One region of the Turicibacter sp. HGF1 genome, then DNA from elsewhere that is predicted to be linked to it. Evidence: a T-box and tRNA genes for the amino acid it is inferred to sense, from the RefSeq annotation. Region 1 holds a T-box; the other holds one or more tRNA genes.
The links. The T-box of region 1 lies ahead of serS (serine--tRNA ligase). A T-box ahead of a tRNA ligase gene usually reads a tRNA of that ligase, here a tRNA-Ser.
Positions count from the first base shown of each region.

Region 1 (16,367 bases):
ACTCATTAATAACACTTTCCTTAATAAGATAATGAGGCCTATAACTAAAAATCATCATTCATCAACTCTATCTCAATATAAAAACAGTCTTAAACATTTAACTCAATGAATAAGACTGTTTGATGTAATCATAATTAACCTTCTAATAAACTTTTGATTCCATTTCCACTTAAAACTAAAATATCGCCTTCTTCTAACACAGTCGCACCTTTTGGAACTAATATTTTATCTCCACGCTTTATCATTACAATCAAGATTTCTTCCGGAATATTTGCATCCATAATTGTTTTATTCAGCCACGGACTGTCTTTTTTGATTGTAACCTCTAATAAATCTGTATTAATGTCTCCTGTATAATCTGTGAAAGTCTTCAATACTTGGTGTTCATCTTCCGTTTCAACTAATCCTAGCAAAGTAGCCACTTTAGGGATAAGTGTTCCTTGAATCGAAACAGAAAATAAAGCAATGAAAAAGATAATATGGAAGATATCATTTTCTATCATAACTCCAAAAGTTATAGCAATAATCGCAAAGACAACCGATGCTGCCCCCCTTAATCCTACCCACGAGATAAACAACTTTTCCTTCATTGTAAATTTAAAAGGGCTAAGAATGGTAAACGTGGCTAATGGACGAGCAACTAATATCATAAACAACGAAATAGCAACTGCCTTCCCACTCACATACGGTAATTTAGATGGAAAAGACAATAAACCTAACATAAAAAATAATGCAATTTGCATAATCCAAGAGATTCCATCAAAAAAGTGAAACATACTTTTCTTACGAGGAATAACACTATTCCCAATAATTATTCCGGCTATATAGACGCTTAAATATCCATTTCCACCTAGATACTCACTTAATGCATACGAAAGAATGGCGATTGCTGTAACAAAAATGGTATAAAAACCTTCTATCTCAAACTTCGATCGTCGTAATAGATAAACCGTTCCCTTCGCACTAATAACTCCGATAATTCCACCTATTAAAACTTGTGTTAAAACACTACCTAATACCGTTCCAATGGTAAGGCTACTAGAACTTTTCATCATCGTAAGAATCAAAACTGTCATCATGTACGCTATTGGGTCATTACTTCCACTTTCAATTTCTAAAAGTGAGGCTAAAGATCCCTTTAAATTTAAACGTTGCGCCCTCAATACAGCAAAGACCGATGCCGCGTCAGTAGAAGAAACCACAGCACCAATTAATAAGCCTTCTAATAACGTTGTTTTTATAACAAAATGACAAAACAAACCGGTCAACCCCGCAGTCATCATGACTCCGAGTGTAGACATCATGATAGATGGGACAGCTACCGGTTTAGCCATCTTCCACTTGGTTCCGAATCCTCCATAAAACATAATAAAAACTAATGCCAAAGAACATAACTGACTCGTTAATTCATAATCATCAAAATAAATTCCAACAGGTCCATCTGATCCAAATAGCATCCCGAGTACCATAAATATAAGTAGCATCGGCACCCCAAACTTATACAATACTTTACTCGAAGTGATACAGATAATTAATACAATCCCACTAATTATCATTAATTCAGTCATAAATTCCCCCCTATATTAAATCATTAGATTCCGATAATCCTATCAATTTAATTTTACAACATTAAAGGATAAATTTTCTACTTAATCTTTATTTATCCATTTATAATCAAAAAACTAGACTCAAAATCTGAATCTAGTCTCATTATATATTTATTTTTTTCCTAGAAAATTTATGATAACGAAAACTATATTTTTAAACCTTATCTTGCGTCGGCATAAATAAAGGTGCTGGGAACCAGGAATGGATCAAATGATTGAATAACTCATCATCGACCAAATGCTGTCCAAAAGGTGAAAAGAATAGCTGCATCGCCTCAATATGGCTAAGCAACACATCACACTCTCCCTCAAACTTACTAACCGTTACCTCTCCATTTTCTACCGAAATGACAAACATACCGTAATCTAAAACTTCAAAACTTAACACCCCATCGATCAAATCAGCATAACTGGCTTTAAAATGTAACAACTGTGCAATAATCTCTTCATAATTCAACACATTAAACTGATAAGCGTGATGGAGCGTGACATCTTCTGCAACCTGAGTTAACTGTTTTATCTTTTGTTTCTCCCAAACAGGCAACTCAAAATTCACGAAATCCGCCTTATTGTTATGAATATAAGTTGCTAAAACACGAATATAATCCTCATCATTCTTAACAACTAACTCACTAATATAAGTATTTTCTTTGTTCACAACAACATAACCAATAAAATGATTACACTCATAAACAAAATAAACATTAAAATCCCAAGACCTTAACCAATCTAAAAAAACTGATTTTTCTCGAGTAACCTTAAACTGTGCTTTATTATAAAGCTCGTAGGCCTGTTCTATATCATCAGTTACTCCCTTAAAAATAAGATTTTCATTAACATAATGATTTAGTCTATATTTAATATTTTCATTATTTAACGTAAAAGAAAGTTTTTGCCCACAAGGCGTATATCCAAAATGTTCATAACGTTGTCTTTTTCCCCCTAAACAACTCAAATGGAATCCTTGTTCTTTCATATCTCCTAACGCCATATTCATTAACTGCTTCATATACCCACATCCTCGTGAATAAGGATGAACAGACACCGTACCGATACCAAAAACCTTTAACGTCTGACCTAAAACACTAAGCTCCATCGGAAATGCCCCTACTAAAGCCTTTATCTTTCCATTTTCCTTTACAAGATAGTGATATTCCATCATCTGATAATCTTTCTTATATAACTTAGGTAACAAACTTGGAAAATCAGTCTTGCCTCCATCATGACTAAATACATAGTTTGCAAAATCAACTACCTCATCAAAATCAGCTTCTGCTGCCTTTAAAAATTAAACCTTCATATTTACCCCCTATTTTCTATTTTTCCACTCCTTATATTCTTCCGGCATACACTTCGCACACGGTCTATAACCAGCCTTGATGGCAATCTCCTCATTTGCAAAAAATACTCTATGCTGTACATACTGTCCTTTTTCAATATATCTAGCTGCAGATTTACAATCTAATCGACCATATATTTTCAATCTTTTATGACCACCAAAGTTTCCCGGCACCTTACTTTCATATTCTTTTCCGCTAGAATCTACTAATCGATATATCTTTTCCATTGCATTTACGCCCCTTTATATATGTGAACATATACATACCTACTTGTGATACGGTTCATTATTATTAATACGGTACGTGCGATAAATTTGCTCAAGTAAAATTAATTTAAATAACTGATGTGGGAAAGTCATTTTTGAAAAACAAAGTTTGTAATTGGCACGTTTTTTAACATCATCTGATAATCCAAGAGATCCTCCGATAATAAACGCCACATTGCTATCACCACTTAGAGCTAAATTACTTAACTGTTTCGCAAATTGCTCAGAAGTCTTCATTTCTCCTTGTAAATCCATCGCAATTACATACATATTATCTTTAATCTTAGAAAGAATTTGCTTTCCTTCCTTATCCTTAATCAATTCCATCTCGCGCTCTGATGCATTATCAGGTGTTTTCTCATCTGGAACCTCAATCATCGTTAATTTACAATAACGTGATAAACGTTTAGAAAACTCATCAATTCCAAGTTTAATATACTTTTCCTTAATCTTTCCGACTGAAATAATCGTGATGTTCATATCATATCCTCCAATTCATAAAGAAATTCCCTGATTAACAGGGAATTTTATACGTTAAATCCTATTCGAAATCTTCCTCATCAGCCATCATTCCTTCGATAATTTTATAAACCGCTGAATGATTACAAAACTGACATTTTTCAGGTAACTCAACTTCCACTAAAATAGGTAATTTACCGTATTCATCTAAATAACGATCCATTGCTTCTTCAACATGCTCTAAACAAGTATACATTTATTATTCCTCCTTATAATTTAATCACCTTTGATGGATTCATCGGATAAGTCATATGTAAATTTAATTTATTCATATCAACATTTTCTTCTTTTAAAATATGGCGTACCGTCATTTCTGCCAAATCTGGTAAATTTGCATCCTGACTTAAATGTGCTAAATAAATATGTCTTGTTTTATCTCCGATTAACTGACTTAAAGCATAAGCAGAATCTTCATTCGATAAATGGCCACAATCATCCAAAATACGTTGCTTTAACGACCACGGACGATTACACATCTGTAACATCTCCACATTATGATTCGTTTCCATAATATAAGCATCTGCATTATGTAAAGTCTTTAAAATATCACCTGTAATATACCCTGTATCAGTAATATAAACTAGTACTTTTTCATCCTTTTTAATCATATATCCAACAGGATCAACAGCATCGTGAGATGTTCTAAATGGCATAATCATTAAATCATCAAATTCAGCCCATTCATTCTTCTCTAAAATCGTCGTTTTCTCAACACCTGGCTTAATAATCGCCTTGCGATGCATCTCATCAATTGTTTTAGCTGTTGCACAAACATTTAACTTCCATTTACGTGTACAAACACCAACACCTTTAATATGATCCCCATGCTCATGTGTAATAAAGATATGCTTAATTTTATTCTCGTCAAATCCACTTTTTTTAATCAATTCTTGTAATTTTTTTAATGATAAACCATTATCTATTAATATTGCTGTATTTTCTGTTTCAATAATCGTCGCATTTCCGACACTTCCGCTCGATAATACACATATTCTCATCATATCACCTTTTTCTCTAAAGAAACCTATATCTTAACCTTGATATTTATCTGATTATTCATTTTAACATGATTTATAACTTCTAATCCAGTGGTAACACATAGAAGCACTCAAAAATAAAAAAAGTAAGTAGGCTATTGAAAGCCTACCTACTTTTTTTAATAAAAACTCATTGGATTAGGTGCATAACTCGGTTGGGATCCAGTATTGGTCCGTATCTCAAAATGAAGATGAGGACCTGTACTATTCCCCGTATTACCAGCCTTTCCAATTAATTGCCCTCCTGCCACAACTTGTCCAACAGATACATCAACCTTACTTAAATGAGCATAGCGAGTATAATATCCATTGTTATGATTAATCAAAATACTATATCCATAAGCCCCGTTCCAGCCAGCTTGAACGATAACCCCATTATCAGCTGCATAAACAGGCTGTCCCACATAAGCCGAAATATCTAAAGCATAATGACCACTATAGCATAAATAAGCACAGCTAATCGTATATCGTGATGTTGGCCATTTCCAATCCTTTGTCCCACGACTCGGAATTTCCTTCGTTCCCTTTACAACAATACGATTTTGAGCCTCATTTAGTACTTTTTCACTCAACTTTTCTTGAGAAACCTGTTCTCCATTAATATAGGACTCCTTGTAAGATGTCAGCTTAATACCATTATACCCTTCCTGCTCTGTATATGTTTCCCCCACAGGAAGATTTGGATCCTCTATCGTCTCAGTTATATACTCAATCACTTCTTGCTTTACAACTTCTTTTTCAACCTGAATTTGGACGGATTGCATCATCGGCGTAACATTAAATTTTTGCCCAACATAAGGTATCGCCTGGTTACTTAAAACACGATAATTTAATAATTTGAAATCATTATATTTCAAATCATTTAATGATGCCAAAGTTTCAATTGTACTATCATTTTCTAAAATACCTACTTTAACAGGATCTTTTTCACCAGTTAAAATCAGATTTCCAATCTCCTGTTTAGTAACTAAATCATCAATATTACAAATAGAACTAGAATACTCAACACTTGGACTAAATTTAATTCCAATAACCTGTTCTCCTTCAGTCATCAGAGGTTCAATCTTTAAATTTGTATCCTTTACACGCTTTAAATCAGATTCAGAAATATATAACTGAAATAATGATTCAATCTCTTTTTCAACTTCAGTAACATCCTTTACGCACATATTAGCTGAACCAACTTTAACATAATATCCTTTTGTTTTAAACTTAACATTTTCATCAATATAATTGATGACTTCCTCATCTTTCGGAATATGCGGAATATATGTTACCTCTTGTTCAATTCGAACATTATCAGGAATAATTAAATCCTCTAATTTATAGTGATTTAGATAAGATTCAATCTTCTTTTCCTCATATTCTTCATATATTGCAATATCACTTAAAACACCTATCATCTGATCATTAACATAAACCCGATAAATAATCTGGCTTATATCCCCCGCATATGCAGATATCAGTGGTATAAAGCACAATATGATAAGAATAATACTCATTCCCCGTTTTTTCATCTTATCACTCTCATCTTCAGTTGGTATATTATACTAATATTTTACTTTAATCTAATCTCACTGTCAAAACACTTTCATGTCTAATAATGCGTTTATACAAATTAAAAAGGAGTACTATACAGTACTCCTCTGACTAAGATACAAATTATTTAATTACTTCTGCATTACGCATATATGGGCGTAAAACTTCTGGAATCACAATTGTTCCATCAGCTTGTTGGTAATTTTCAATAATTGCTGCAACAGTACGTCCAATAGCAAGACCAGAACCATTTAACGTATGAACGAACTCAGGTTTAGCTTTAGCATCACGACGGAATTTAATATTTGCGCGACGTGCTTGGAAATCTTCAAAGTTAGAACAAGAAGAAATCTCTTTATATGCATTATAAGATGGTAACCATACTTCGATATCATATGTCTTAGCAGCAGAGAATCCGATATCTCCAGTACATAATTCGATAACACGGTAAGGTAACCCTAATAACTGTAATACTTTTTCAGCATTAGCAGTTAAACTTTCTAATTCTTGATAAGAATCTTCAGGTTTAACGAATTTCACTAATTCAACTTTATTGAATTGATGTTGACGGATAATACCACGAGTATCACGTCCAGCAGAACCTGCCTCAGCACGGAAACATGGGCTATAAGCTGTATATTTAATTGGTAATTGATCAGCACTTAAAATTTCATCACGATGTAAGTTAGTAACTGGTACTTCAGCAGTTGGAATTAAGAAATAATCACTATCTACTAATTTAAATGCATCATCTTCGAACTTTGGTAATTGCCCTGTTCCAGTCATACTTGCGCGATTAACAATAACTGGAGGTAGAATTTCAGTATATCCATGATCACCAGTATGTAAATCTAACATAAAGCTAATTAAAGCACGCTCTAAACGAGCTCCTAATCCTTTATAAACTGCAAAACGGCTACCAGTGATTTTTCCTGCACGTTCAAAATCAATGATATCTAAGTCAGTTACTAAATCCCAGTGAGCTTTTGGTTCAAAATCAAATTTAGTTGGTTCTCCATATTTACGGATTTCAACATTATCATTTTCATCCTTACCTACAGCTATTGTTCCACATGGAACATTTGGAGTTCCTAATAAAATATTTTTAATTTCTTCATCAATCACACGTAATTGCTCATCTAATTGTTTAACTGTCTCACCAACACCATCCATTTGGCTTAATAATTCAGTTACATCCTTTTTTTCACGTTTATATTGACCAATTAATTTTGAAGTTTCATTACGTTTAGACTTTAATTGTTCAACTTCTAAGATGATTTCTTTACGTTTTTCATCTAATTCAGCAATTTTATTTAAATAGCTAAAATCACCACCACGTGTTTCGAGACGTTTAATTGTACCTTGTAAATCTTCACGTACTAATTTTAAATCTAACATGTCAATTCCTCCTAATATGATTTAGCATCAATTCAATCATCAACATCCCCTTTCAGTTCAAAGATTTAAAAGAAAATAAAAAAATCTCGTCCCTGAATTAGGGACGAGATTAACCCGCGTTGCCACCCTAGTTGCCTCTTGTTCCACGTGGAACAATTTAGAGACCCCTTACAAAGATAACGGTTATACCGTGAATAAATACTCATCAATGACTTTCTTCATTCCGCTCCTAGGTTGATTCTTAATCTCCTATACATCAGTTTACACCAACCACTGACTCTCTATGCTATAGAAAGAAAATTACTAATCCTAATCAATGCTTTATTATTTACTTGTAATATAACACTATACATTTTTTTTGTCAATATTATATCAGAAGCAGTAGTTTTTTACATTTAATACTGCTTCTATAGGTTTATCTATTGATATGAATTCTGACATCACATATGTACATTAGTTTATATTATTATGTCTCATTAAATTTAATTATATGCGCATAAGACCTATTGTTTATTCTTTTTCTTCTAATAAAATTTCTGAAGCTTCGGTATTTTCAACCTTTTCAGTTGCTAATTCCTCTGTATGCTCTTCTTCATGTTCAACAAGTGCCACACTTGATACAAATTGATCATCAGTTAATCGAATTAACGTTACCCCTTGTGTTGCACGTCCTGTTTGTGAAATTTGGCTAATCGGTGTACGAATAATAATACCTTTATTCGTTACAATTAATAAATCTTCTTCACCTGTTACAGTTTTCATTGCAACTAATGAACCATTTTTATCTGTAATATTAATTGTTTTAACACCTTTTCCACCACGGCTAGTTTTACGATATTCACTAATTGGAGTACGTTTTCCAAATCCTTTTTCAGAAACAATTAAAATTTCTTGATCCTCAGTTACGATTTCCATTCCAACTGCAACTTCTCCCTCTTCAAGGTTAATTCCTCGAACTCCGGCAGCTGTACGTCCCATTGAACGAACTTGATCTTCCTCAAACCATACTAATTTACCACCACTTGATGCGATAACAATATCATTTGAACCAGTTGTTTTTCTGACTCCAATTAACTCATCATCTTCACGCAATGATAAAGCAATTAAACCATTTGTTCTAATATTACCAAATGCTGATAACGTTGTACGTTTAACGACTCCGGTACGAGTTGCAAAGAATAAGAACTCATTCTCATTGAACTCTTTAACTGGAATAATCGCACTAATTTCCTCATCTTGTGCAATTTCAATAATATTGACAATCGGTAATCCTTTAGCTGTTCTACCATATTCTGGAATAGTATAAGCTTTCTTCTGATATACCTTACCTTTATTCGTGAAGAATAATAAATAATCATGCGTAGAAGTTGATAGCAACTCTTTTACATAATCATCATCATGAGTTCCCATACCTTGGACACCACGTCCTCCACGGTTTTGAGAACGATATGTTGAGATAGGTTGGCGTTTAATATATCCATTATTCGTTAATGTGATAATGACTTGTTCTTCTGGAATTAAATCTTCATCCTCAATATCAAAATCAGAACCACGAACAATCTCAGTACGACGATCATCACCATGCTTAATCATTACTTCTGTTAACTCATCGCGGATAATACCATGTACACGATACTCATTAGCTAAAATATCTTTTAAATCAGCAATTAAAGTCACTAAATTTTGATATTCATCCTCAATTTTGTCACGTTCTAAACCTGTTAAACGACGTAAACGCATCTCAAGAATTGCTTTACCTTGACGTTCAGAGAATGAGAATTCTGAAATTAAGTTATTTAATGCTTCCTCATCATTTGAAGAACCACGAATAATTGCAATAATACGATCAATATGATCAAGCGCAATACGGAATCCTTCTAAAATATGAGCACGATCTTCTGCTTTATTTAAATCAAATTGCGTACGGCGTACAATAACTTCTACCTGATGTTTGATATACGCTGCAATAATCTCTTTTAAGTTTAATACTTTAGGTTGCCCATCTTGAAGAGCTAACATATTAATTCCGTAAGAAACTTGTAATTGAGTTAATTTGAATAAGTTATTTAACATAACCTGTGGATTAACATCCTTACGCAATTCAATAACAATTCGAGTTCCTTCACGGTTAGACTCATTACGTAAATCTGTAATTCCATCTAAACGTTTCTCCTTAACTAACTCAGCAATTTTTTCAATTAAACGTTCACGGTTAACTTGGTAAGGAATTTCAGTTACTAAAATTGAATATTTCCCACCATGACCTTCGATAATTTCACATTTTGAACGCATCATAATTGAACCATTACCAGTTTCATAAGCGTTACGGATACCTTTAGTCCCTAAAATTAAAGCCCCTGTTGGTAAATCCGGCCCTTTAATATGTTCCATTAATCCTAAAACATCGATTTCTGGATTCTCCATATAAGCTAAACAGGCGTTAATCACCTCTGTTAAGTTATGTGGAGGAATATTGGTAGCCATACCTACTGCAATCCCAGTTGTACCATTAACTAATAAACTTGGAAAACGTGCTGGTAGAACAACTGGCTCATGTTCTTCACCATCAAAGTTAGGTTGGAAATCAATCGTATTTTTATTAATATCACGCATCATTTCCATCGCAAGTTTTGACATTCTTGCTTCTGTATAACGCATTGCGGCTGCTCCGTCACCATCGATAGAACCAAAGTTTCCGTGACCGTCAACTAAAGGATAACGATAACTAAAATCTTGTGCCATACGTACCATGGCATCATAAACAGACGAGTCCCCATGAGGATGGTACTTGGCAATTACGTCCCCGACGATACGGGCAGACTTTTTATATGGTTTATCACTGTGCATTCCTAAATCATTCATCGAATATAATATACGACGATGTACAGGTTTTAAACCGTCACGAACATCCGGTAAAGCACGCGATACAATAACACTCATTGCATAATCAATGAATGAAGTTTTCATTTCTTTTGCTATGTTATGTGGTTTAACTTGATCATATCCAGACATTTTCGTTCCTCCTTATAGATGTTGCTTCAAATTAGAAATCAAGATTTGTTACGTACTTAGCATTAGCATCTATAAATTCTCGACGTGGCTCTACACGATCACCCATTAACATATCAAAAATTTCATCGGCTTCAACAGCATCATCAAGAGTAACTTGTAATAACGTACGTACTTCAGGATCCATTGTTGTTTCCCATAATTGTTCAGCATTCATTTCTCCAAGCCCTTTGTAACGTTGAACATTAGGACGAGGTGTTGCTGATAATGTTTCCATAACAGCTTCTAATTCTTCTTGTGAATAAGCATACTCAATTCGTTTTCCTTGAGAGATTTTGAATAGAGGAGGTTGTGCAATATAAACATATCCATTCTCGATTAATGGTCTCATATAACGATAGAAGAACGTTAATAATAACGTACGAATATGAGCTCCATCGACATCGGCATCGGTCATGATAACAACTTTATGATAACGAGCTTTCTCGATATCAAATTCATCTCCAACACCCGTTCCAATCGCATGAATCATACTTTTAATCTCATTATTTGCATAAACTTTATCAATACGTGCTTTTTCAACGTTTAAAACTTTCCCGCGTAGAGGTAAAATTGCCTGGAATTTATTATCTCGACCTTGTTTAGCAGATCCTCCGGCAGAGTCCCCTTCGACAATGAATAACTCAGAAATATTAGCATCACGTGATTGGCAATCGGCTAACTTACTCTTGAACCCTAAAGACTCAAGTGGTGATTTACGACGAACCATCTCACGAGCACGTTTTGCTGCCATACGAGCACGTGCTGCCATTAAAGACTTATCTAAAATTAATTTTGCAGCCTGTGGATTTTCCATTAAGAAACGTTCAAATCCTTCAGAGAACACATTATCAGCAATACGACGAACTTCACTATTACCAAGCTTCGTTTTCGTTTGCCCTTCGAACTGTGGATCTGGATGTTTTGCTGAAATAATCGCAGTTAATCCTTCTCGGATATCCTCACCGATTAAAGCATCATCACCTTTTAATAAGTTTGCCTTTTTAGCATAACTATTAATAATACGCGTTAATGCAGCACGGAACCCAGCTTCATGTGTTCCACCTTCATGAGTATTAATATTATTAGCAAATGAATAAATATTTCCTGCAACACCAGTGTTATACTGCATAGCAATTTCAACACTAATTCCGTCACGTTCTCCTTCAACATAAATAACATCTTCATGAATAACTTCTTTATTTTTATTTAAGAAGCTTACATACTCACTAATTCCACCTTCAAAATGGAACTCATGTCGTTGTGGTTTTTCAGAACGTAAATCTTCTAATGTAATTTTTAACCCTTTATTTAAAAATGCTAATTCACGAATACGATTTCTTAAAATATCATAATCATAAACCGTTGTTTCAGTAAAAATTTCTGGATCTGGTTTAAATTTAACTTCAGTTCCAGTTGTATCCGATTCTCCAATCACATGTAATTCATTCATTGGAGTTCCTTTTTCAAATGATTGGAAATACTTTTTCCCATTGCGGCTAACTGTAACTTCTAAATATTCTGATAAGGCATTAACAACAGAAGCACCTACACCATGTAGCCCCCCTGATACCTTATAACCGCCACCACCAAATTTACCACCGGCGTGTAACACAGTATAAACTGTTTCAACTGTTGATTTACCTGTTTGCTTATGAACATCGACTGGAATCCCACGACCATTATCTTTTACGATAATTTCGTTATTTTCTGTGATAGCTACATTGATTTCTGTACAATATCCTGCTAAGGCCTCATCGATAGAGTTATCCACAATCTCCCACACTAAATGATGTAATCCGCGTCCACTTGTTGAACCGATATACATCCCAGGGCGTTTTCGAACGGCTTCAAGCCCTTCTAAGACTTGAATATTACTAGCATCATACTGCTGTGTTGTCGTTTCTTGAGTCATACTTATCACCTATCCTAATCTCAGCATTATTAATCGTAAATATATCTGCTAATTCTATTACTTCATCGTCGATACCATCAATATTCGTCGTTGTAATAAAAGTTTGAACCTTGTTTTTAATTGTATTAAGCAATTGAGTTTGACGAGTATCATCTAACTCACTTAAAACATCATCTAACAATAAAATGGGATACTCATGTAAAACTGAATAAATCAACTCAATCTCGGCAAGTTTCATCGACAATGATGCAGTACGTTGCTGCCCCTGTGATCCAAATTGATGGGTATTAATCCCGTTAATTGAAACACTAAAATCATCGCGGTGAGGTCCTAAATTAGTTGATCCTAGCTGAATATCCTGATCATATAACTCTCTATACTTTTGTAAAATAGATTCTTCATCCAATTCTATATTTTTAAACGAATTGATGTAGTCTAATTGAATCTCTTCTTTTTGTTTTGAAATTTCTCCATGAACATCTTTGCAAAATGATTCCAATTGCTTTAAAAACTCAATGCGTTTATTCAAAACATAAACAGCATGTGGAACCAACTGCTCAGTTATAACATCCAGTAACAACTCATTCTGGCGATTTATACGAAGCTGTTTTAACAACTCATTACGTTGTTTTAAAAGCTTTGAATATTGTCCTAAATGAAAAAGATATGATGGCGATAACTGTCCAATCTCCATATCCATGAATCGTCTTCGATATTGAGGGCCACCTTTTACTAAAGATAAATCTTCGGGAGCAAACATAACAACAATTAACTTACCTACATAGTCGCTCAATTTCTTTTGAACAATACCATTGTAGCTAGCTTTTTTGCCCTTTTTAGAAAGGACTAGGGATAAAGAAAAGTCATCTTGTTCGCGTTTAATATCGGCCTCAATACGGGCAAAATCGGTACCAAATAAAATAAGCTGAGAATCTTTACTCGTTCGATGGGATTTCGTCGTGGAGAGAACATACATCGACTCAATCAAACTCGTTTTCCCCTGTGCATTATTTCCAATAATAATATTGATGTTCTTCTTAAACTCTACACAAGCATTCTCATAATTTCTAAATTGTTTCACAACTAGTTTTTTAATAAACAAAAGAATCTTCCTATCTACTCAGCGACAATGACAAATTCGCCAACTTCATCAATTACAATCACGTCACCTGGATAAAGTTTTCGTCCACGACGATTATCACGTTCATTGTTAATATAGACTGGAATTTCTTCTAAGAAGAACTTTACATTTCCTCCACTTTCAATGATGTTTTCAAACTTCAAAAACTGTCCTAGAGTAATGTACTCGCTCGTAATAAATACTTCAGTTTGCATGTTTAATCACCTTTTTCTTTCTATATATATTATAGCATATTTTACATTTTTTTAACACGTCATTCCAAAATAAAAAGCGTTGAAATCAGTGATTTCAACGCTTTTTTTTAGTTACTGCAAACCTAACTTTTACAGTACAATTTTATTCATTTACAGCTTCACTTGCAGAGACTAAAACTTTCTTAATTTTCTTCTTAAATTCAGGTCTTGGCATCATCAAAGTGCGTTCACAATGGCAACATTTAATCTTAATATCTGCCCCTAAACGAATCACTTGCCAACGATTTGTCCCACAAGGATGTTGTTTCTTCATTTCAACAATATCATTAAGTCCAAATACAATATTATTCATTGACTGCATTGCCTCCATTATGTTGGTATACAACCATGCGTGGGAATGGAATTTCAATCCCTTTTTCATCAAAAGTTAGTTTGATTATCTTACGTAATTCACGTTGAATATGCCACTGTGTCGTCGGCTGTACTTCAGCGATCATACGAATAACCACTTCAGATGCCCCAAGTTCTTGTACCCCAAGTACTACTGGTCTTTTAATAATCTCATCATATAAATCAAATGTACGCGTCGCAACTTCTTCAAGTGTAGATAAAGCTTTATTTAAATCCGCTTCATAAGCTACACTAATATCAACAACTGCTTGCCCATTTGAAATGGAATGATTAATAACTTTATTAATATTACCATTTGGAATAATAACTGTTTCTCCTGTTAAAACGCGTATCTTAACAGAACGTAATCCAATCTCAACAACTGTACCTGTTGCTCCATCAACTTCAATAAAATCTCCCACTGAGAATAAATCTTCAAACACAATGAAAAATCCCATTGCAATATCGTCAAGCATACTTTTAGCAGCAAATGCAAAGACAACTGCAAAACTTCCTGTCCCTACTAATAATGTTTGAATCGGAACAAATACACCTAAAACGGCAATTAATCCTATAATATTAATCATATAACGCCAAATATTTAAAACAAGACTCTCAAGTGTCCCTTTACGACGATTCGTTCCACCTGTCATCTTTTGTAATTTATCGATATTAACAGCGAATGCACGCTTAATAATATTCTTACCAATGCGACGAACAATTGATAAAACAATGATAATCGCAATCACAGTAAAAATATCAAAAGCAAATTGAACTAAAAATTCTTCAATTTTGTCCATTGAAAAGAATTTAGCAATACCATCTGCTGTTGACATTGCTTGCTCTAAATTAGTTAAAAATAAATTCAATTCTATCGTTCCTTACTATTATAATTCTATACCCATTATCTCGAGTAAATGATTTAAGTTATCAAGATCATTATAGTTAATAATAATCTGACCCTTACCTTGTTTTTCTTTAATTTTAACTTTCGTTCCGAAATAAGACTCTAGATTCGTTTTAACATAATCTAGATGTGGATTTAATACTTTCGTTACTTTCTTTTCTATTTCCGGTTGATTAATTGACGCCTCTTTAATTAAATCTTCTAATTCACGAACTGAAATTTGTTTTTCTTTAATAACATTCGCAAATTTAATGATTAAATCTTCATCTTTTAATCCAGCTAAAACTTTTCCATGACCTACTGAAATTATATTATTTTCAATATCATCTTGAACAACACGTGGTAATTGTAATAAGCGCATCGTATTTGCAATATAAGCACGACTTTTTCCAATACGTTCAGCTAATCTTTCTTGTGTTAAATCTAACTTTTGCATCAACATTTTATAAGCTTCCGCTTCTTCAATTGCCGTTAAATCTTCACGTTGTAAGTTTTCAATTAAAGCATATTCCATCATTAAATGATCGTTAAATTCACGAACAATAGCTGGAATCGTTTGAAGATTTGCTTTTTGTGCAGCCCTAAAACGACGTTCCCCTGCAATAATGATGTAACCTTTAATGTCTTTTTTAACAATAATCGGCTGAAATACTCCATGCTCTTTAATCGAAAGAGCTAATTCATTAATCTTAGTCTCATCAAAATATTTACGTGGTTGATAAGGATTTGGACGAAGTGTTTTCACATCTAACTGCTGAACAACTTCTCCTTCTTTTACTTGCTCAAAAGATTCAATACTTTCAATATCATGTTCTTGAAATAAGGCACCTAAACCTCTTCCTAATCTATTAGTCGACATTGTTCTTAACCACCTCTTTAGCTAAATCAACATAAAATTGAGCAGCAGACGATTTTTCATCATAGGCAATAATTGATTTTCCAAACGATGGTGCTTCACTTAAACGAACCAAACGTGGAATAATCGTATTAAAAACTTTTTCTTTAAAATATAGTTTTACTTCGTTAATAACATCAAGTCCTAAACGAGTACGACGGTCAAGCATCG
Region 1 is NZ_AEXQ01000028.1:1,776-18,142, forward strand. Features, by position in the region: gene HMPREF9402_RS02800 (potassium/proton antiporter) at 135-1,568, opposite strand; partial or broken gene HMPREF9402_RS02805 (GNAT family N-acetyltransferase) at 1,762-2,877, opposite strand; gene HMPREF9402_RS02810 (Ada metal-binding domain-containing protein) at 2,917-3,174, opposite strand; gene rlmH (23S rRNA (pseudouridine(1915)-N(3))-methyltransferase RlmH) at 3,214-3,693, opposite strand; gene HMPREF9402_RS14105 (CxxH/CxxC protein) at 3,755-3,928, opposite strand; gene HMPREF9402_RS02820 (MBL fold metallo-hydrolase) at 3,942-4,730, opposite strand; gene HMPREF9402_RS02825 (peptidoglycan DD-metalloendopeptidase family protein) at 4,889-6,286, opposite strand; gene serS (serine--tRNA ligase) at 6,432-7,706, opposite strand; T-box leader at 7,803-8,032, opposite strand; gene gyrA (DNA gyrase subunit A) at 8,217-10,718, opposite strand; gene gyrB (DNA topoisomerase (ATP-hydrolyzing) subunit B) at 10,750-12,669, opposite strand; gene recF (DNA replication/repair protein RecF) at 12,638-13,771, opposite strand; gene yaaA (S4 domain-containing protein YaaA) at 13,786-14,004, opposite strand; gene HMPREF9402_RS02855 (DUF951 domain-containing protein) at 14,147-14,356, opposite strand; gene HMPREF9402_RS02860 (mechanosensitive ion channel family protein) at 14,349-15,263, opposite strand; gene HMPREF9402_RS02865 (ParB/RepB/Spo0J family partition protein) at 15,282-16,160, opposite strand; gene HMPREF9402_RS02870 (ParA family protein) at 16,150-16,367, opposite strand, start outside.

Region 2 (17,409 bases), on a different contig from region 1:
TGATGAATTAGGAAACTTTTATAATATAAATGAAATGATACTTGAATTAACACTTAAAAAAATTGAGAATAATGTAAAATCAGCATAATTGGGGATAAGTCTGAAAAGTAGGGGAAAACAATGAGGGATGATCAGAAAAGTACACGAGAAAAACATTTGAAATTACTTGGTAAAAGTTTTCCAAGTATTGATAGTGCTGCTACAGAAATTATTAATTTAGAAGCAATATTGAACTTACCGAAAGGAACAGAACATTTTTTGACAGATATTCATGGGGAGTATGAACCTTTTATACATGTTTTAAAAAATGGTTCAGGAGTTGTAAAGGTTAAGATTGAAGAAGTTTTTCGAAATACCTTGCTAGATAGCGAGAAAAAGTCACTAGCTACGTTGGTCTATTATCCAGAACAAAAAATTGAGATGGTTGAAAAGCAATTTGACAAGATGGATGACTGGTACCGAGTTAATTTATATCGACTCATTGAACTTTGTCGAAATGCTTCAAGTAAGTACACGCGGTCTAAAGTTAGAAAAGCTTTACCAGAGGATTTTCGATATATCATTGAAGAATTGTTACATGAGCAAGAAAATGGCATTGATAAGCATGATTACTATGATGGAATCATTAATACGATTATTGAAGTCGGAAAGGCACGGGAGTTTATTATTGCCTTATCTAATCTTATTCAACGTCTTGTTATTGATCGCCTACACATTATCGGAGATATTTACGATCGTGGACCAAGGCCCGATATTATTATGGATACTCTTTTGAATTATCATAGCGTCGATATCCAATGGGGAAATCACGATATTGTGTGGATGGGCGCTGCATCTGGTCATCAGGCTTGTATCGCCAACGTTTTAAGAGTTTCAGCACGTTATAATAATTTAGATGTTATAGAAGATGCCTACGGTATCAACTTATTGCCACTTGCAACTTTTGCTATGCATGCCTATCAAGATGATCCATGTCATGCCTTTCAAATTTTAGATAATCGTAAGGAAGATTATGCGATGGGAGAATTTGAACTAATTTCCAAAATGCATAAAGCAATTACGATTATTCAATTAAAATTAGAGTATGATATCATCACGAAACATCCAGAATTTGAAATGACACATCGACTTTTATTACATAAAATCAATTATAAAGCAGGAACAATTGATTTAAACGGACAAACTTATCCACTGACTGATACCCATTTTCCAACGATTAATCCTCATCAGCCATATGAGCTAACAGATGAAGAGAGAAATGTTATTGAACGCCTAACGATTTCTTTTATTAACAGTGACAAATTACAAAAACATGTGCGTTTTTTGTTTAAGTGTGGCAGCATGTATTTAAAATATAATTCGAATCTCTTATTTCATGGATGCATTCCCATGAATGAGGATAAAACATTTCAAGAAATGACGATTCAAAATAAACGGTATAAAGGAAAAAAACTACTAGATCAATTTGAAGTTATGGCAAGAGAGGGTTATTTTAATCAAAATAATCTTGAAGATAAGCAGTATGGGATGGATATCATGTGGTATTTATGGTGTGGGGCAAAATCCTCTTTATTTGGAAAAGAATCAATGACAATGTTTGAACGCTATTTTTTAGAAGATAAAAAGCTCATGGTTGAGAAAAAGAATGCCTATTATAAGTTTCGTGATGATGAAGAAATGTGTAACTTGATTTTTGAAGAATTTGGACTTGATCAATGCGAGTCTCGTATTGTTAATGGACATGTTCCCGTTAAAAAAAAGGATGGTGAAAGTCCGATTAAAGCAAATGGAAAATTGCTTGTCATTGATGGTGGATTTTCGAGGACGTATCAACGGAAAACGGGGATTGCAGGCTATACGCTGATTTATAATTCATACGGGCTACAAATTGTCGCTCACGAACCTTTCGAATCAACAGAAAAAGCCATCGCTCTTGAATTGGATATTTTATCCACAAGAGTCGTTGTCGAAAAAATATTAGTAAGAAAGCGGGTAAGGGACACTGATGTTGGCCTTGAATTAATGGATCAGATTGATGATTTGAAATTACTTTTAAATTCCTATCGTCGAGGCTCTATGAAATTTTAAAAATCTTCTGTATAAAAGTTTGATCATTGGATAGTCTATGTCTATCGTAAAATTATTTTTTCAGTATTTCTATGTTTGAAGTGAGGTTTCCATGTCAGAGTGGAGACCTCTTTTTAATAAAGGAAATAGTTTGTGAAATTTTCAAAAGTAATGATAGATAAAACAAAAGATGATTCACGAAATTAAAACTTTACTTCATTAAAATAGATTATAGTGAGAAATATAGTTCAGATGAGAAAAACTAGCCCTAAACAATTTACAAGATTTTATTTACAATAGTCAAAAAAGTAGTTGACCTTTACGCAACGTTAACCTGTATGATAAAGATGAAAGGAGGAATTTGAAGATGGAATATACTATTTTAAAGTTAGCACATCTTGCAGGGATTAGTACGAGAACGTTACGTTATTATGATGAAATTGATTTGTTAAAGCCGGCTCGAATGAGTTCGTCAGGATATCGTATCTACTCACAAAAAGAAGTTGATCAACTTCAACAGATTTTATTTTATAAAGAATTAGGCATTGGACTTGATGAGATTAAACAGATAATCAACAATCCACAGTTTGATGATATGCAAGCTTTACAAGACCATTATCAAAAACTCCTTGAAAAAAGAAAACAGATTGATACTATGATTGAAACCGTACAATTAACGATTCAATCTCGTAAAGGAGAGATAAAAATGACAGATAAACAAAAATTTGAAGGATTAAAAAAACAATTAATTGAAGAAAACGAACAAAGATATGGACAGGAACTTCGTGAAAAATACGGAGAAGATGTCATTAATCATTCTAATAAACAATTCAAAAACTTATCAAAAGAACAATATGAAGCAATGAACCAATTATCATATGAAATTTTAGCATTACTTGAAGAGGCGATGGAGACTAATAATCCAGAAAGTGAACTCGCTCAAGTTTTAGCTAAAAAACATCATGAATGGTTAGGGTATACATGGCCATCATATAGTAAAGAAGCCCACGCAGGCTTGGCCCAAATGTATGTAGCGGACCCACGATTTACAGCTTACTATGATGAAAAAATAAAACCAGGAGCTGCACAATTTTTATGCGATGCTATCCTGGTATATACAAAATAATAAGAGAGGGACATTTCATTTGAGATGTCCCTTTTAAATATAAATATAAGAAATATTTTATGTTTTTTTGTTAAAATCTTAACAAGATATCATTTTTATATAGCCATCCTCATATGAAACAATTTATAATAGAGAATGGTTCAAAATTTTTGAAGAATTTTGACGATAATATAGTGAAAAAGTATCGATAAGCTCAAAGCTAGAAGAAGATATCACATATTTGAGGAGGGATATACGGATGGCTTTTAAAGATATTCAGCATTTTATGCGATTTTTAGAAGATAGAGGGGAATTAGTCCGCGTTAAAGCCGAAGTCGATGCCGATTTAGAAATTACAGAAATTACGGATCGAGTGTCTAAAAATTACGGTAAGGCTTTATTATTTGAAAATGTTAAAGGATCTGATTATCCTGTCTTAATTAATTCAATGGGAAGTGAAGAGCGAATGAGCTGGGCACTTGGCGTTGAAAAATTAGAAGATGTTGAGCGAGATATTGCAGATTTAATTAATATGCAAAATTATATGAAAATTCCAAGTCTGATTAAATCAGTGCCAAACTTAATGCGTTTGTTAGCTGTTTTACCTTGGAAATTACCTATTAAAGGAGCGTGTCAGGAAGTAATTGAGCATGATCCTGACTTATCCACACTTCCAGTTTTAAAGTGTTGGCCAGATGATGGAGGAAAATTCTTTACGTTACCTTTAGTTATGACAAAAGACCCAGATACAGGTGTTCAAAACACGGGGATGTACCGCATGCAGATCTTTGATAAGAACACGACAGGAATGCACTGGCATTGGCATAAAGATGGTCGAGAAATTTATGATAAGTATCGTAAATTAGGTGGTAAGATGCCAGTTTCAGTCGCGATTGGATGTGATCCAGCCTTAATTTTCTCAGCCATTTCACCATTACCAAAAATGATTGATGAAATGATGTTTGCAGGATATTTACGTAAGCGTCCAGTTAAGATGGTTAAATCGATTACAAACGATATTTACGTACCAGCAGATGCCGAATTTATATTAGAGGGATATGTGGATGTAAATGAAGCGTTACGTTTAGAAGGTCCATTTGGGGATCATACGGGGTACTATTCATTAGCAGATATGTATCCAGCCTTCCACGTGACATGCATAACTCATAAGAAAAATCCAGTTTATCCAGCGACGATTGTTGGACGTCCACCAATGGAAGATTGCTATATGAGTAAAGCAACAGAACGTGCATTTTTACCGTTATTAAAAATGATTTATCCAGAAATTGTGGATTACTCATTACCATTTGAAGGGGTATTCCATAACTGTGTCATCGTTTCAATCAAAAAACGATTCCCAGGTCATGGTAAAAAAGTGATGAACTCTTTATGGGGAATGGGGCAAATGATGTACGCTAAAATGATTATCGTCGTTGATGCTGACATTAATCCACATGATACTAAAGCTGTTGCTAAACAAGTCTTTGAAAGTTTGGACATGACAAAAGATTTAGTCTTCTCGCAAGGTCCGCTTGATGCCCTAGATCATGCCTCATCAACTGATCATTATGGTTATAGATTAGGAGTCGATGCGACTCGTAAATTTGACGTTGAAGGAACTGAATCGAAATGGGACATTAAAATCCAAGACGATATGACGGCATACTTATCAACTCATGAAAAAATATTAAATTTTGATTATCCAATGTCAGACGTTTTACAAGGATGCCTAGTTGTTTCAATCAAAAAAGAAAGCAAGGATGATGTGCGTCAGTTAATGGAAGAATTATGGTCACAAGATGCTATGAAATATAATAAATTCTTAATTGTTGTTGACGAGGATGTTGATTCAACAGATACATCAAAAGTTGCATGGAAAGTCTTTAATAATATTGATGCTATGCGTGATTTAGTCATTCGTGAGGTTCCATCTGAACAGTTTGGGCATCGTTTAGGAATCGATGCAACGAAAAAGTTAGCAATGGATGGTCATCAACGCGTTTGGCCAGATGATATTGTCATGTCAGATGATGTAAAAGAAAAAGTCACACGTAGATGGAGTGAGTATGGAATTGATTAAGAAAATAGGAAAAAAAATTAATGACTACGGAGTACTAGTCATGTTCTCACATACCATTTTCTCATTGTCATTTGCTTTAATTTCAATGTTACTTGCAGGAAATGGAAAGTTAAATTTTAGAGTTATCTTTTGGATTTTAGTTGCATTTATGTCAGCCCGAACAGGAGCGAATGCCTTAAATCGTGTCATTGATGCTGAAATTGATGCCAAAAATCCACGAACAGCAACACGTCAATTACCACAGGGATTAATGAATAAAAAAGAAATTTTAATTTTTGTTGTGATCTGTTTTGCTATTATGGTCTTTGCAGCATGGCAGTTAAATACCATTTGTTTTATCTTATCCCCAATCGCGTTATTCTTAATGACGATTTATTCATACACGAAACGTTTTACTTGGATGTGTCACTTAGTCCTTGGAATTACTTCGGCAGCAGCACCAGTTGGAGCATGGCTTGCCGTAACAGGAAAAATTTCATTAATTCCACTTGCGATGGGAGCTGCTAATACATTATGGGTAGCAGGGTTTGATATCATTTACGGTGCTCAAGATTATGATTTTGATACGAAAAATGGAATTCATTCCATTCCGGCTCGCTTTGGAGTGAAAAATGCCTTACATATTTCATCGGTATTTCATGTTTTAGCTGTCATTTTCTTACTTATGGTTGGCTTATTAGCTCCGCAATTGGGTATAATTTATTATGGCGGTTTATTAATAAATATGGTATTATTTGTAATTCAACACAGGTTAGTGAAGCCAGATAATTTAACAAATGTTAAAATCGCTTCTTATAGTATTAATCAAGTTATCAGTATTGTCTTTTTAGTGACAGGATTACTTGATTGTTTAATTTAGGAGATTAATCATGAAAAAAATTGTTGTTGGAATCACAGGAGCAAGTGGTAGTATTTATGCCAAACGATTGATTGAAGAACTTGCATCAAAGGGTTACTTGGTTCATGTTATTGCGACGGATAAAGGAAAGCAAGTCTTTAAATATGAGCTCTCTTTAGATTTAAAGCAATGGATCCAAGAACTAAATCAACCAACTGTTAAGTTAGAAGATAATCATAATTTATTTGCTGGAGTGGCAAGTGGTTCACATGGATTTGATGCTGTTATTGTGATGCCTTGTTCAATGGGGACTTTAGCAGAAATTAGCCATGGATTATCTAGAAATTTACTATGTCGTGCAGCAGATGTTGCACTAAAAGAAGGACGTAAATTAATTATTGTACCGAGAGAGACTCCGTTCAATACGATTCATCTTGAAAATATGTGTCATCTTTCAAAAGTAGGTGCTACTATTATTCCGGCGATGCCTGGATTTTACCACCATCCACAAACTTTAGAAGACTTAGTTAATTTCGTTGTAGGAAAGGTATTAAGCTATCTTAATATAAATCATAATTTATTTAAAAAATGGGAGGATACAAACTATGAAGATTAAGAAATTTTCACTAATGGCAGTAGCTTTGATGGCCACAACAATGTTAGCTGCATGTGGTGATCAAAAAGAGGAGCAAGTAACACCAACTCCTGAAGGATCAGAAACGACTGAGACAACAGAATTAACTAAATTAAGCTTTGGAGTCATGAGTTCGATTGATGTTGTTCCATTAATCATCGCACAAGATCAAGGTTATTTCACTGAAGAGGGGATTGATCTTGATTTACAAGTATTCGCAGCAGCAAAAGATCGCGATGCGGCTTTACAAGCAGGGGAATTAGACGGAGTTTTATGCGATGAAGTTGCGATTTCAATTTATCAAAATTCTGATATTAACATGCAAATCACAGGGACGACAAATGGTTCTTGGACATTAGTAGCAACACCTGAATCAGGAATTTCTACGCTAGCTGATTTAAAAGGAAAATCGATGGCGATTTCAGAAAATACAATGATTGATTATTTATCAGATTATTTAGCGATTAGTAACGGAATGACAGTAGCTGATATTGAAAAAATTGCAATTCCTGCTATGCCAGCTCGTTTAGAAGCATTACAAAACAACCAAGTGGATGCAGCTATTTTACCAACACCATTTAATGATACGGCTATTGCAAATGGAGCAAAAGAAGTAGATAAAATCTACAATGAAGATATCATGATTTCAGTGACAGCTTTCTTACAAGAAGTAATTGATGCAAATAAAGAAGCTGTTCAAGGATTCTACAAGGCGTATAATAAAGCAATCGATTATATTAACAACACAGATATCGCTGAATTTGAAGATGTAATCATCAATGCAGCAAATTATTCAGATGAAATGCGTGGAAATATCATTTTACCTGAGTACCTACACAACTACTTACCAGCTGAAGAAAATGTCCAAAAAGTATTAGACTGGTCAAAAGATAAGGGGTTATTAACTAAAGACATTAAAGCAGCTGATGTAATCAACAACATCGCGATGCAATAAGGAGGCTTTTATGATACAGGTAAATCACTTATCTGTTTCCTATAAAAGCAAAAATAAAGAGGTTAAGGCATTAGAAAATATTAATTTCACAGCAGATAGTCATGATATCTGTGCCATTATTGGACCATCTGGGTGTGGGAAGTCAACACTTCTAAATGTCTTATCTGGAATAATCAAAGAGTATGAGGGTCAAGTTCTTCTAAACGGGGAGGAGCTTAACCCTCATCTTCATAAGATAGGATTTATTCCTCAAAATTTTGGGCTTTTACCGTGGAAAACAGTCGAAGAAAATTGTTTATTATCTTTTAAAATTAAACGCGAAAAAGTAACAAATGAAACATTGAATAAAATGAATGAGACGATGAAGACATTAAATATTGATGCTCTTAACAAAAGATATCCAAGTGAACTCTCGGGGGGACAAAAGCAACGTGTCTCAATGGTACGCAGTTTCCTAATGCAGCCTGACTTACTCTTAATGGATGAAGCTTTTTCAGCACTAGATGCCATTATCAAAGAAGATGCACAGGAACTATTCTTAAAAATTTGGCAAGAAAATCAGATTAACACCTTCTTCGTCACACATAGTATCGATGAAGCATTATATATGGGAAAAAAAATTATCATCATGTCGAATACTCCAGGACAAATTACAGAAATAATTGAAAATCCACTTTTCAACAACAATCATTTCAGACAACACCCTGAATATTTAACATTATACGATCATATGAAAAAATTAATTAAAAAGGGGTGGGCGAATTGACTTCATTAGAAAAATTATGGAGCTTTATCAAAGGGTTCATCTTGTTAAATATTATTTGGATCATAGGATCGTTCTTGATGGATACTCGAAGCTTACCGATGCCAGGTAAAGTTTATTTGAATTTACCAACCCTTTTTGAAAATGGATTTTATGTTCATATCCTTGCGAGTCTGTATCGCATTTTTGTCGGACTCTTAATCTCTTTTACTATTGGCTCACTTGTTGGACTTTTGATGGGATATTCTAAGCGATGTAATAAATTATTAAACCCACTCGTCTATTTTGTTTATCCTGTCCCCAAAACGGCTTTATTGCCTGTGGTAATGACATTATATGGACTTGGGGATAACTCTAAAATCGTGATTATCGTGTTAATTACCGTATTTCAGGTCATCGTATCGGTACGCGACGCTGTTTTAAATGTAGAGGGTGAACTTTATAATCCACTCATCAGTCTTGGAGCGAATCGTTGGCAACTATTTTTACATGTTACATTCCCGGCTATTTTATCAGAGGTGTTAACGAATATTCGTCTATCAATTGGGACGGCTTTTTCTGTATTATTTTTTGCAGAAGCCTACGGAACAAAGCAAGGATTAGGTTACTTTATTCAAGATTCATGGTCGCGTATCAACTATATAGACATGTATTCAGGAATTGTTGTGTTAAGTTTAGTTGGTCTAATATTGTTCATCTTAATTGATTATTTAGAAAGTATTTGCTGTCGCTATAAACGAAATTAATTTGAGGTGAGTTAAGATGTTAGTTATTAGTGAAAAATTTAAAGAACACAACATTAAATGCCGAATCATTAAAATGGGGAACGATTTAAATATCACAATCGAAGGTGGAGATATTCCTCATATTGGAGCTGTAGCGTTAGGAATTCCTGTTGATATGCCACATGATATTTCTAAAAAGACAACCTCGGTTTCTTTACTAACAGTTCCGGGACACAAAGAAGATGATGTGGTATTAAAATGTGCGAAACGATTAGTAAAAGAGCTAGGTGTAACTGTTGTTGTAACTTGTGGAATTCATATTAAGGATATTACTTTTAATGAGATTAACGATTTACTGACACTTATTAATCAAATGATGACTCAAATCATTGAACAATTAAAATAGAGATAGGCTATTATCTATAATGGATAATAGCTTTTTTTGTGGATAAAATTATCGAGTTTTTATATAAGTTACACCTCTTTTTGATTATAATAATATTAATTGACAAAATTCGTTTAAGATTTGAGGGAAATATCATGAAACAAAGAGACATCCAGGTATTAATTATTAGTGCTAATCATGACATTGAAAAAATGTTAAAAAAAGTTTCATACGAATTTCTTCAACAATATGCTTTAAAATTTGAAACACATCGTGAGATTATAATAAAAGAATTTGATTTCATCATTATTGAGGATGATAAACATGGCCTATCACACTTAAAAGAGTTAAAGAATTGTTCATTATATGATAACAAACCTGTTTTAATTGTTGTTGAGAAAAAGAAAAATTTAGCATCATTTATTGAGATGGGAGTTCATGATTATCTTGTGAAACCTCTTCATATAGAAGAACTTAAGTTGAAAGTTAAAAGTTATTTGAGATATATATCTGTGCTTAGAGAATCTAAAAATAGTCAATTACAATTTGATGCTTTATTAAATAATACTCCTTATATGGCATGGTTCAAAAATACAGATAGTCAATATATTAAAGTGAATCGTGAGTTTAGAGAACATTCAGGTAAAGACGATGATGTTATTTTTGGGCGGGATGATTCCTTTGTATGGGATGGAAAAATTGGAGAGACATGTCGAGAATATGATTTGATTGTCATGAATGAAAGACGACAAATTGTTTTTGAGGAAGTGATTCCCGGGAAAAAAGGATATCGTGAATTTAATATTTACAAAGCCCCGGTCGTTGATGAATTGGATGAAGTCATTGGAACAATAGGGATTGCACGAGATGTCACAGAACTTAGAAACAAAGATGCCAAACTTCAAATGATTTTAGAAAATATTCCATTTGCCATATGTTTAAAAGAATTAGATGGAACAATCATTGATGTAAATTCTAAGTTTATGGAATATTACAACAAATCACGAGAATCAATCGTGGGATATAAAATTTCAGAATTAGATAAGTCATTTAATGCGGTCATTGCTTATGAAGATCAGACTGTCATCAAAGAAGGATGTAGTCAAAAATTTATCCGTCAGTTTGAGTTACGGGGTGAGGAACGAATTGCTGAAATTTATAAGGCACCTGTTTTTGATATTGCAAATAAAATGATTGGGATTGTCGCACTGATGCGTGAGGTGACGGAAGATATTAAAACACAAGAGCATATTAAACGATTAGCTTATACTGATTTTTTAACTGGGCTGCATAATAGACGTAGTTTATACAAATATATTGAATCAGAAAAAGCTCAATTAAATTTAACAGTTATGTTTATGGATTTAGACAACTTTAAAAAATTAAATGATAGTTTTGGACATCATTATGGAGATGAGGCCTTGTTGCTGATTTCTAAAAAACTAATTTCACTTTGTGAAGATGCTTTTGTTGCTCGTATTGGAGGCGATGAGTTTGTCGTTGTGTGGAAAAATCTAAATTCTGAAACTGATTTAATGAATAAGATTAATGAAATCTTATTAGAAATGAAAACAGAGTTTAGCAAAGGAGATAAGACAAATATCATCTCAGTTAGTATGGGGATTGTAAATAGCAAAGGGCGTGATATTGATGTGGATCACTTATTACTTCAAGGTGATTTAGCACTCTACCGAGCAAAAGAAAAAGGTAAAAATCAATTCGTCATTTACACTGATGATTTAGAGAAGGAGCGGTTATTTGCACTCGAACTCGAGATGGATTTACGAGATGCTATTAAAAATAATGAAATTACGTTATTTTATCAACCTCAATATACTTGTGATAAACAACTACAAGGATTTGAGGCGTTGTTTAGATGGGATAATCCAAAATATCAGCACGTATCCATTATTGATATTATTAAAATGATTGAAGAGTGTCGTATGATTGATGAAATTGGCGATTATATCATTGAACACTCATGTCGCTTTGCAAAAAAGGTAAATGAATATTCAACTAAACTATTGGTTGTTTCGATGAATATTTCTGCTTTGCAAATTATGAATCATAATTTTGTGGATAAGTTTAAATCATTGATTGAAAAAGTTGGTGTTTCACCAAGTCTCATTGGAATTGAGATTACTGAGACAGTTTTAATGGAAAATATGAAGGAAAATACGAAGAAACTTAAAGCGTTAAAAGCGTTAGGCGTAAAGATTTCACTCGATGATTTTGGGACAGGATATTCTTCATTAAATTATTTAGTTCATTTGCCATTATCTCAGGTTAAAATTGATCAAAGCTTTGTTAGAGGAATGAGTCAAGGTGAGGAATTTATTAGATTAGTCAAATTGATCGTTAATATAGCACATACTTTATCTTTACCAGTTGTAGCAGAGGGAGTAGAGTATGAAGAAGATTTAAAATTGTTACAGTCTTTGAAGATAGATTATATTCAAGGTTATTATTTTTCAAAACCAGTCTGTGAAGAAGAAGCATTAAAATTAATTTAAACTAAAGCTCATCCTATAGGATGGGCTTTTTTTATATTCATAAGATAAGCCCCTACTTACATATAATGAGATGTACTGTATTCAAACTAGGGGAGGCGCTTAAATGTGAAGCAAAAGGTGAAAGAAATGGTGGACGCCATTTATCCGACGTTAGTTGAAATTCGACGAGATTTTCATCGTCATCCTGAGTTAGGATTAGAGGAATATCGAACATCATCGAAAATTAAAAGTTATTTGAAAGAAACAGGAATTAAAATAGATCAGTTAATTGGAGAAACAGGAATTGTAGGATTGATTGAAGGTGCATCGGACGGGAAAACAATTGGGTTAAGAGCGGATATTGATGCACTTCCGATTCAAGAGGTCAATAAAACGGATTACATATCGTTAAATCCGGGGAAGATGCATGCTTGTGGACATGATGTTCATACGACTATTTTACTTGGAACAGCATTTGTTTTACAAAGTTTGAAAGATGAGTTTAAGGGAAATGTAAAACTCTTTTTCCAACCTGCTGAGGAAACAGTAGGTGGGGCTAAGACGATGATTGAAGCGGGATGTTTAGAAAATCCACATGTTGAACATTGTCTTGGATTACATGTACGCCCGACACTACAAGTTGGTGAAATTGGATTCCATTATGGAAAATGTCATGCGGCAAGTGATACGCTAACGATTAAGGTGCAAGGAAAACAAGCTCATGGGGCTTATCCACAAGATGGAATTGACGCCATTGTAATAGCTTCTAATATTATTTTAGCACTACAGACAATTGTAAGTCGTAACTTATCCCCATTTAATTCTGCGGTCATTAGCCTTGGAATGATTGAAGGTGGTAGTGCAGGAAATATTGTGTGTAATGACGTAACCATTAGAGGGACGCTAAGAACACTCGATCTTGAAACAAGAACTTTTATGAAAAAACGAATTGTGGAAGTCGTTGAAAGTACAGGTAAAGCTTATGGGGGGAATGCCTTCGTTGAAATTGAAGAAGGGTATGCGCCATTAATTAATGATAATTACATAGTTGATGAAGTAAAAGAAGTCGCCACTGATTTATTAGGTGAGACAAATATTGTTATCTTTGACCATCCAAGTCTTGGAGTGGAAGATTTCGCATATTTTTCACAGGCTGTTCCATCTTGTTTTTACAGTTTAGGAACTTCAAATAAGAAAAAAGGAATTGAGGCAACATTACACGAAAATACGTTTGATATTGATGAGGAAGCAATTAAAGTAGGGGTTTGCTTACAAGTTTTATCAACTCTTAAACTATTACAAAACTAAGAAAGAGAGATGGATGGGGATGATTCAACCAAAAGCCTTGTTACCAGGAGGAAAAATAGGAATTGTAGCATTAGCGGGGCCCCTAGAAGTAGAAACAGTTTTTAAGGGGGAAGCGACGTTAAAAGAATTGGGATTTGATGTAGTGGTTGCACCGAGTTGTTATGAAAGAAAAGGATACCTAGCTGGCATGTCAGATCGTCGACGAGCAGAGGATTTGATTATGATGTTTGCTGATGATGAGGTTGATGCGATTTTGTGCATGCGAGGTGGTTATGGCTGTAATCGAATCATCCCATATTTGAAGAATTTTAAATTTTCAAAATATCCAAAACCATTTGTAGGATATAGCGATATTACCTATCTACATATTTACTTAAATCAATGTCATAATCTAATTACTTATCATGGTCCGATGTTGAAAGACTTGATGTTAAAGGATGAGGTGACTCTACAAAGTGCTAAGCATGTGATAATAGAAGCTAAACCTGTAGAATTAACGGATATTTCTTACTATGATGATACCAAAGATTCAGTGGAGGGAATATTAGTTGGTGGAAATCTTACAATCATTTGCTCGACGCTTGGAACACCTTATGAGATTGATACGAAGGATAAGATTTTATTTATTGAGGAAGTGAATGAGCCGGTTTATGCAATTGATCGACTGTTAACTCAACTCAAATACAGTGGCAAACTTGAAGATGCAGCGGGAATCATGATTGGTGATTTTAATGTTTTTGATAAGAAGGCTTCAGCTAAATTATTAAAAAAAATGTTAAAAGGGCTTGGGAAGCCAGTTGCTTATGGGATTGAAAGCGGGCATTGTAGTCCCCTTTTAACACTTCCTATGGGAGCAAAAGTTTGTTTAAATCCGAATGAACATCGGGTAAAAATTGGATAAAATTAAAAAGAGGAAATTCCTCTTTTTTTGTTTTTACTGAAAAAAATTTCATTTTTGCATCTATCTTGAATCCTAAAATATATATCTGTTATAATTATCAGGTTGCTTTAGTTGGGTGTCAAAATTCAACTAAATTTGTTTGATTATGCAGAAGGATGAAAGGTGGTTTTTAGAATGTATGATTTCCGTCAAGAGGGTTGGGTTGAAGCTATTTGTGGGAGTATGTATGCAGGTAAAACAGAGGAATTAATTCGTCGTTTAAAACGATTAGATTTTGCTCGTCGTCCATATTGTTTATTTAAACCGGTTATTGATAATCGTTATAGTGAAGATGAAGTGGTATCACATAGTGGATTAAAAATGCCGTCTATTCCAATTGAACATCCGATTCAAATTTTAGACCACATCACAGATGAAACATATGCTGTGGCAATCGATGAAGTGCAATTTTTTGAAGAAAATGTAGTAGACGTAGTAGAATACCTAGCGGATCGTGGAATTCGAGTTATTGTAGCAGGATTAGATAAAGACTTCCGCGGGGAACCATTCGGAACAATGCCAATTCTACTAACAAAATCAGAATTCGTAACAAAACTAACATCAATTTGTAGCGTTTGTGGTGCACCAGCTACGCGTTCACAACGTCTAATTAATGGACAACCAGCTTCATACCATGATCCAATCATCCAAGTTGGGGCAAAAGAAGCATACGAACCACGTTGTCGTCACTGCCATGAAGTAAGAGATTTACCAGATCCACTAAATTTAAGAAATAAATAAAAAGGCTGAGACAAGCGCTTAGCTCATCGTAGAAATGAAGAGAAAGTGACAGGAGCGTTTTTTGCTCCAATCAAGTTTATCAAATTTCATAGAGGAGCTGCTCGATGAAGCTAGATTACACAAACCCTGTGACAAATGATTCTAATCCTCCTATTCTCGGATAGCATCATTAGTGACACAGGATAAGATACTCTAAAACTTCGCAAGCTCAGTTAGAGATATCTAAAAGGCTGAATCGAGTGGTTAAGCTCAGCGAAACTGAGTGAAACAAATCTTACGTCAAATGGTTCTATGCAAATAGAACCATTAAAGACGAAGGAAATTTTTATATGTATAATCTATGTGTTGTTTATAGATGAGGAATTAGATCATTTAGAAGTAAAAAAATAAAAAAATTATTAACTTTTGTTGACAATAGGTTTTGAGTCATGTATAATTAATTTTGTTGATACGGAGGAATACCCAAGTCCGGCTGAAGGGATCGGTCTTGAAAACCGACAGTACGTGAGAGCGTAGCGGGGGTTCGAATCCCTCTTCCTCCGCCATAAATTGACATAACGTCGCACAGGAATGTGCGGCTTTTTTTTATTTTTAAAACTCACAGTTATATAAAGTAAAAAGAAAAGAGAACTCAGGCTTCGTTTCGAGTTCTCTTTTTATATATTGTTAAAGCTATCAGATAGAATATACAGATAAAAGTTTGGGAGGTTATCGTGTTTTTATCTTTAGCTATTAACCAAATTTAGATTATTTAGAACATTTATTAATGGATTTACATCCTGAGCATCCACATCCACAACTACTTTCTTTATGATCACGGCGAATCTTACTGATAGCAAATCCCAGTGCTAGTAAAACGATTAGTGAAATGATAATAGTTGAAGGTGAGATGTTATGATTGATAATGATTGTTCCGACTTGATAGATTAGGAAGGCAACTACGTAAGCTAAACCAGTTTGGTAGCCAATCGCGATTAATGTCCACTTCCAAGATGCCATTTCACGTTTAATAGCTCCAATTGCTGCAAAACATGGCGCAGCAAGTAAAGTAAATGCCATAAATGCATAAGCACTTAATGGAGTGAATAATGAGTGGATTGTGCCAAGTAATTCAACTGACTCCTCATTCATCTCTTCACCTAATCCGAATAAGACACCGAATGTTGCAACCACATTTTCTTTTGCTAAGAATCCAGTCAATGTTGCAACAGCAGCTTGCCAATTTCCAAACCCTAATGGAGTGAAGATAGGAGCAATAATACGTCCGATTGAAGCTAAAATACTTTCACTGGCATCAACCATTTCAAGCGACCAGTTAAATGATTGTAAGAACCAAACTAAACCAGAGGCTACAAAGATAATAGTTCCGGCTTTATAGATAAATGCCTTAGCACGATCCCACATGTGGATAAATAAGCCTTTAATACTAGGGAAGTGATAAGCGGGTAACTCCATAATAAATGGAGCTGCATCTCCTGCAAATAAACGAGTACGTTTTAATAAGATACCTGAAATAATAACCATTGTAATTCCTAAGAAATACATTGAAGGTGCAACCCAAGACATGGTAGGGAAGAAAGCACCTGCCATTAGGGCGAACACGGGTAACTTAGCACCACAAGGAATAAATGGTGTTAACATAATCGTCATCTTACGATCTTTTTCATTTTCAATTGTACGACTCGCCATAACAGCAGGTACACTACAACCAGAACCAATTAACATTGGAATAAATGATTTTCCAGATAGACCAAATTTTCTAAAGACACGATCCATAATGAAGGCAACACGCGCCATATATCCACAATCTTCTAAAATCGCGATTAAGAAGAATAAAATCATGATTTGAGGAACAAATCCTAACACGGCCCCGACCCCACCAATAATTCCATCTACAATTAGGCCTGTTAACCAATCAGCCGTATTAATACTTTCTAGGAAAGTTGCTACATTTCCCTGAACAATCTCTCCAAAGAACGTGTCATTAATCCAATCCGTTGCAATCGAACCGACAGAGGTAATCGCAATATAGTAAATTCCCCACATAATCAATGCGAATATGGGAAGTGCCAGCCAACGATTTGTCAAAATTTGATCAATCTTATCTGATGGTGTTAAAGTAGAATGATTATTTTTTTTCACGCATTTACTCACAATATTCCCGATAAAATCATAACGCCCATTCGTAATAATACTTTCGCTATCATCATCAAGCAAATCTTCGCATGATACAAGCATTGATTCGATTTCCATTGTAATTGACTGAGTTAAATTTAAGGAATTCAAAACTTTTTGATCACGCTCAAATAACTTAATTGCATACCAACGTGATTGAAATGGTTTAACCTGAGCTTTAATTAAATTCGTAATATTATC
Region 2 is NZ_AEXQ01000118.1:1,927-19,335, reverse strand. Features, by position in the region: gene HMPREF9402_RS11655 (hypothetical protein) at 1-88, shown strand, start outside; gene HMPREF9402_RS11650 (fructose-bisphosphatase class III) at 121-2,088, shown strand; gene HMPREF9402_RS11645 (MerR family transcriptional regulator) at 2,435-3,193, shown strand; gene HMPREF9402_RS11640 (menaquinone biosynthesis decarboxylase) at 3,432-5,252, shown strand; gene HMPREF9402_RS11635 (UbiA-like polyprenyltransferase) at 5,239-6,111, shown strand; gene HMPREF9402_RS11630 (UbiX family flavin prenyltransferase) at 6,122-6,706, shown strand; gene HMPREF9402_RS11625 (ABC transporter substrate-binding protein) at 6,696-7,679, shown strand; gene HMPREF9402_RS11620 (ABC transporter ATP-binding protein) at 7,690-8,445, shown strand; gene HMPREF9402_RS11615 (ABC transporter permease) at 8,523-9,188, shown strand; gene HMPREF9402_RS11610 (proteasome assembly chaperone 4 family protein) at 9,205-9,573, shown strand; gene HMPREF9402_RS11605 (EAL domain-containing protein) at 9,708-12,065, shown strand; gene HMPREF9402_RS11600 (M20 metallopeptidase family protein) at 12,171-13,352, shown strand; gene HMPREF9402_RS11595 (S66 peptidase family protein) at 13,372-14,253, shown strand; gene HMPREF9402_RS11590 (thymidine kinase) at 14,428-15,033, shown strand; tRNA gene HMPREF9402_RS11585 (tRNA-Ser) at 15,486-15,578, shown strand; gene feoB (ferrous iron transport protein B) at 15,781-17,409, opposite strand, start outside.
Region 2: it has a tRNA-Ser gene. The T-box ahead of serS (serine--tRNA ligase) is inferred to sense a tRNA for this amino acid. The anticodon was not compared.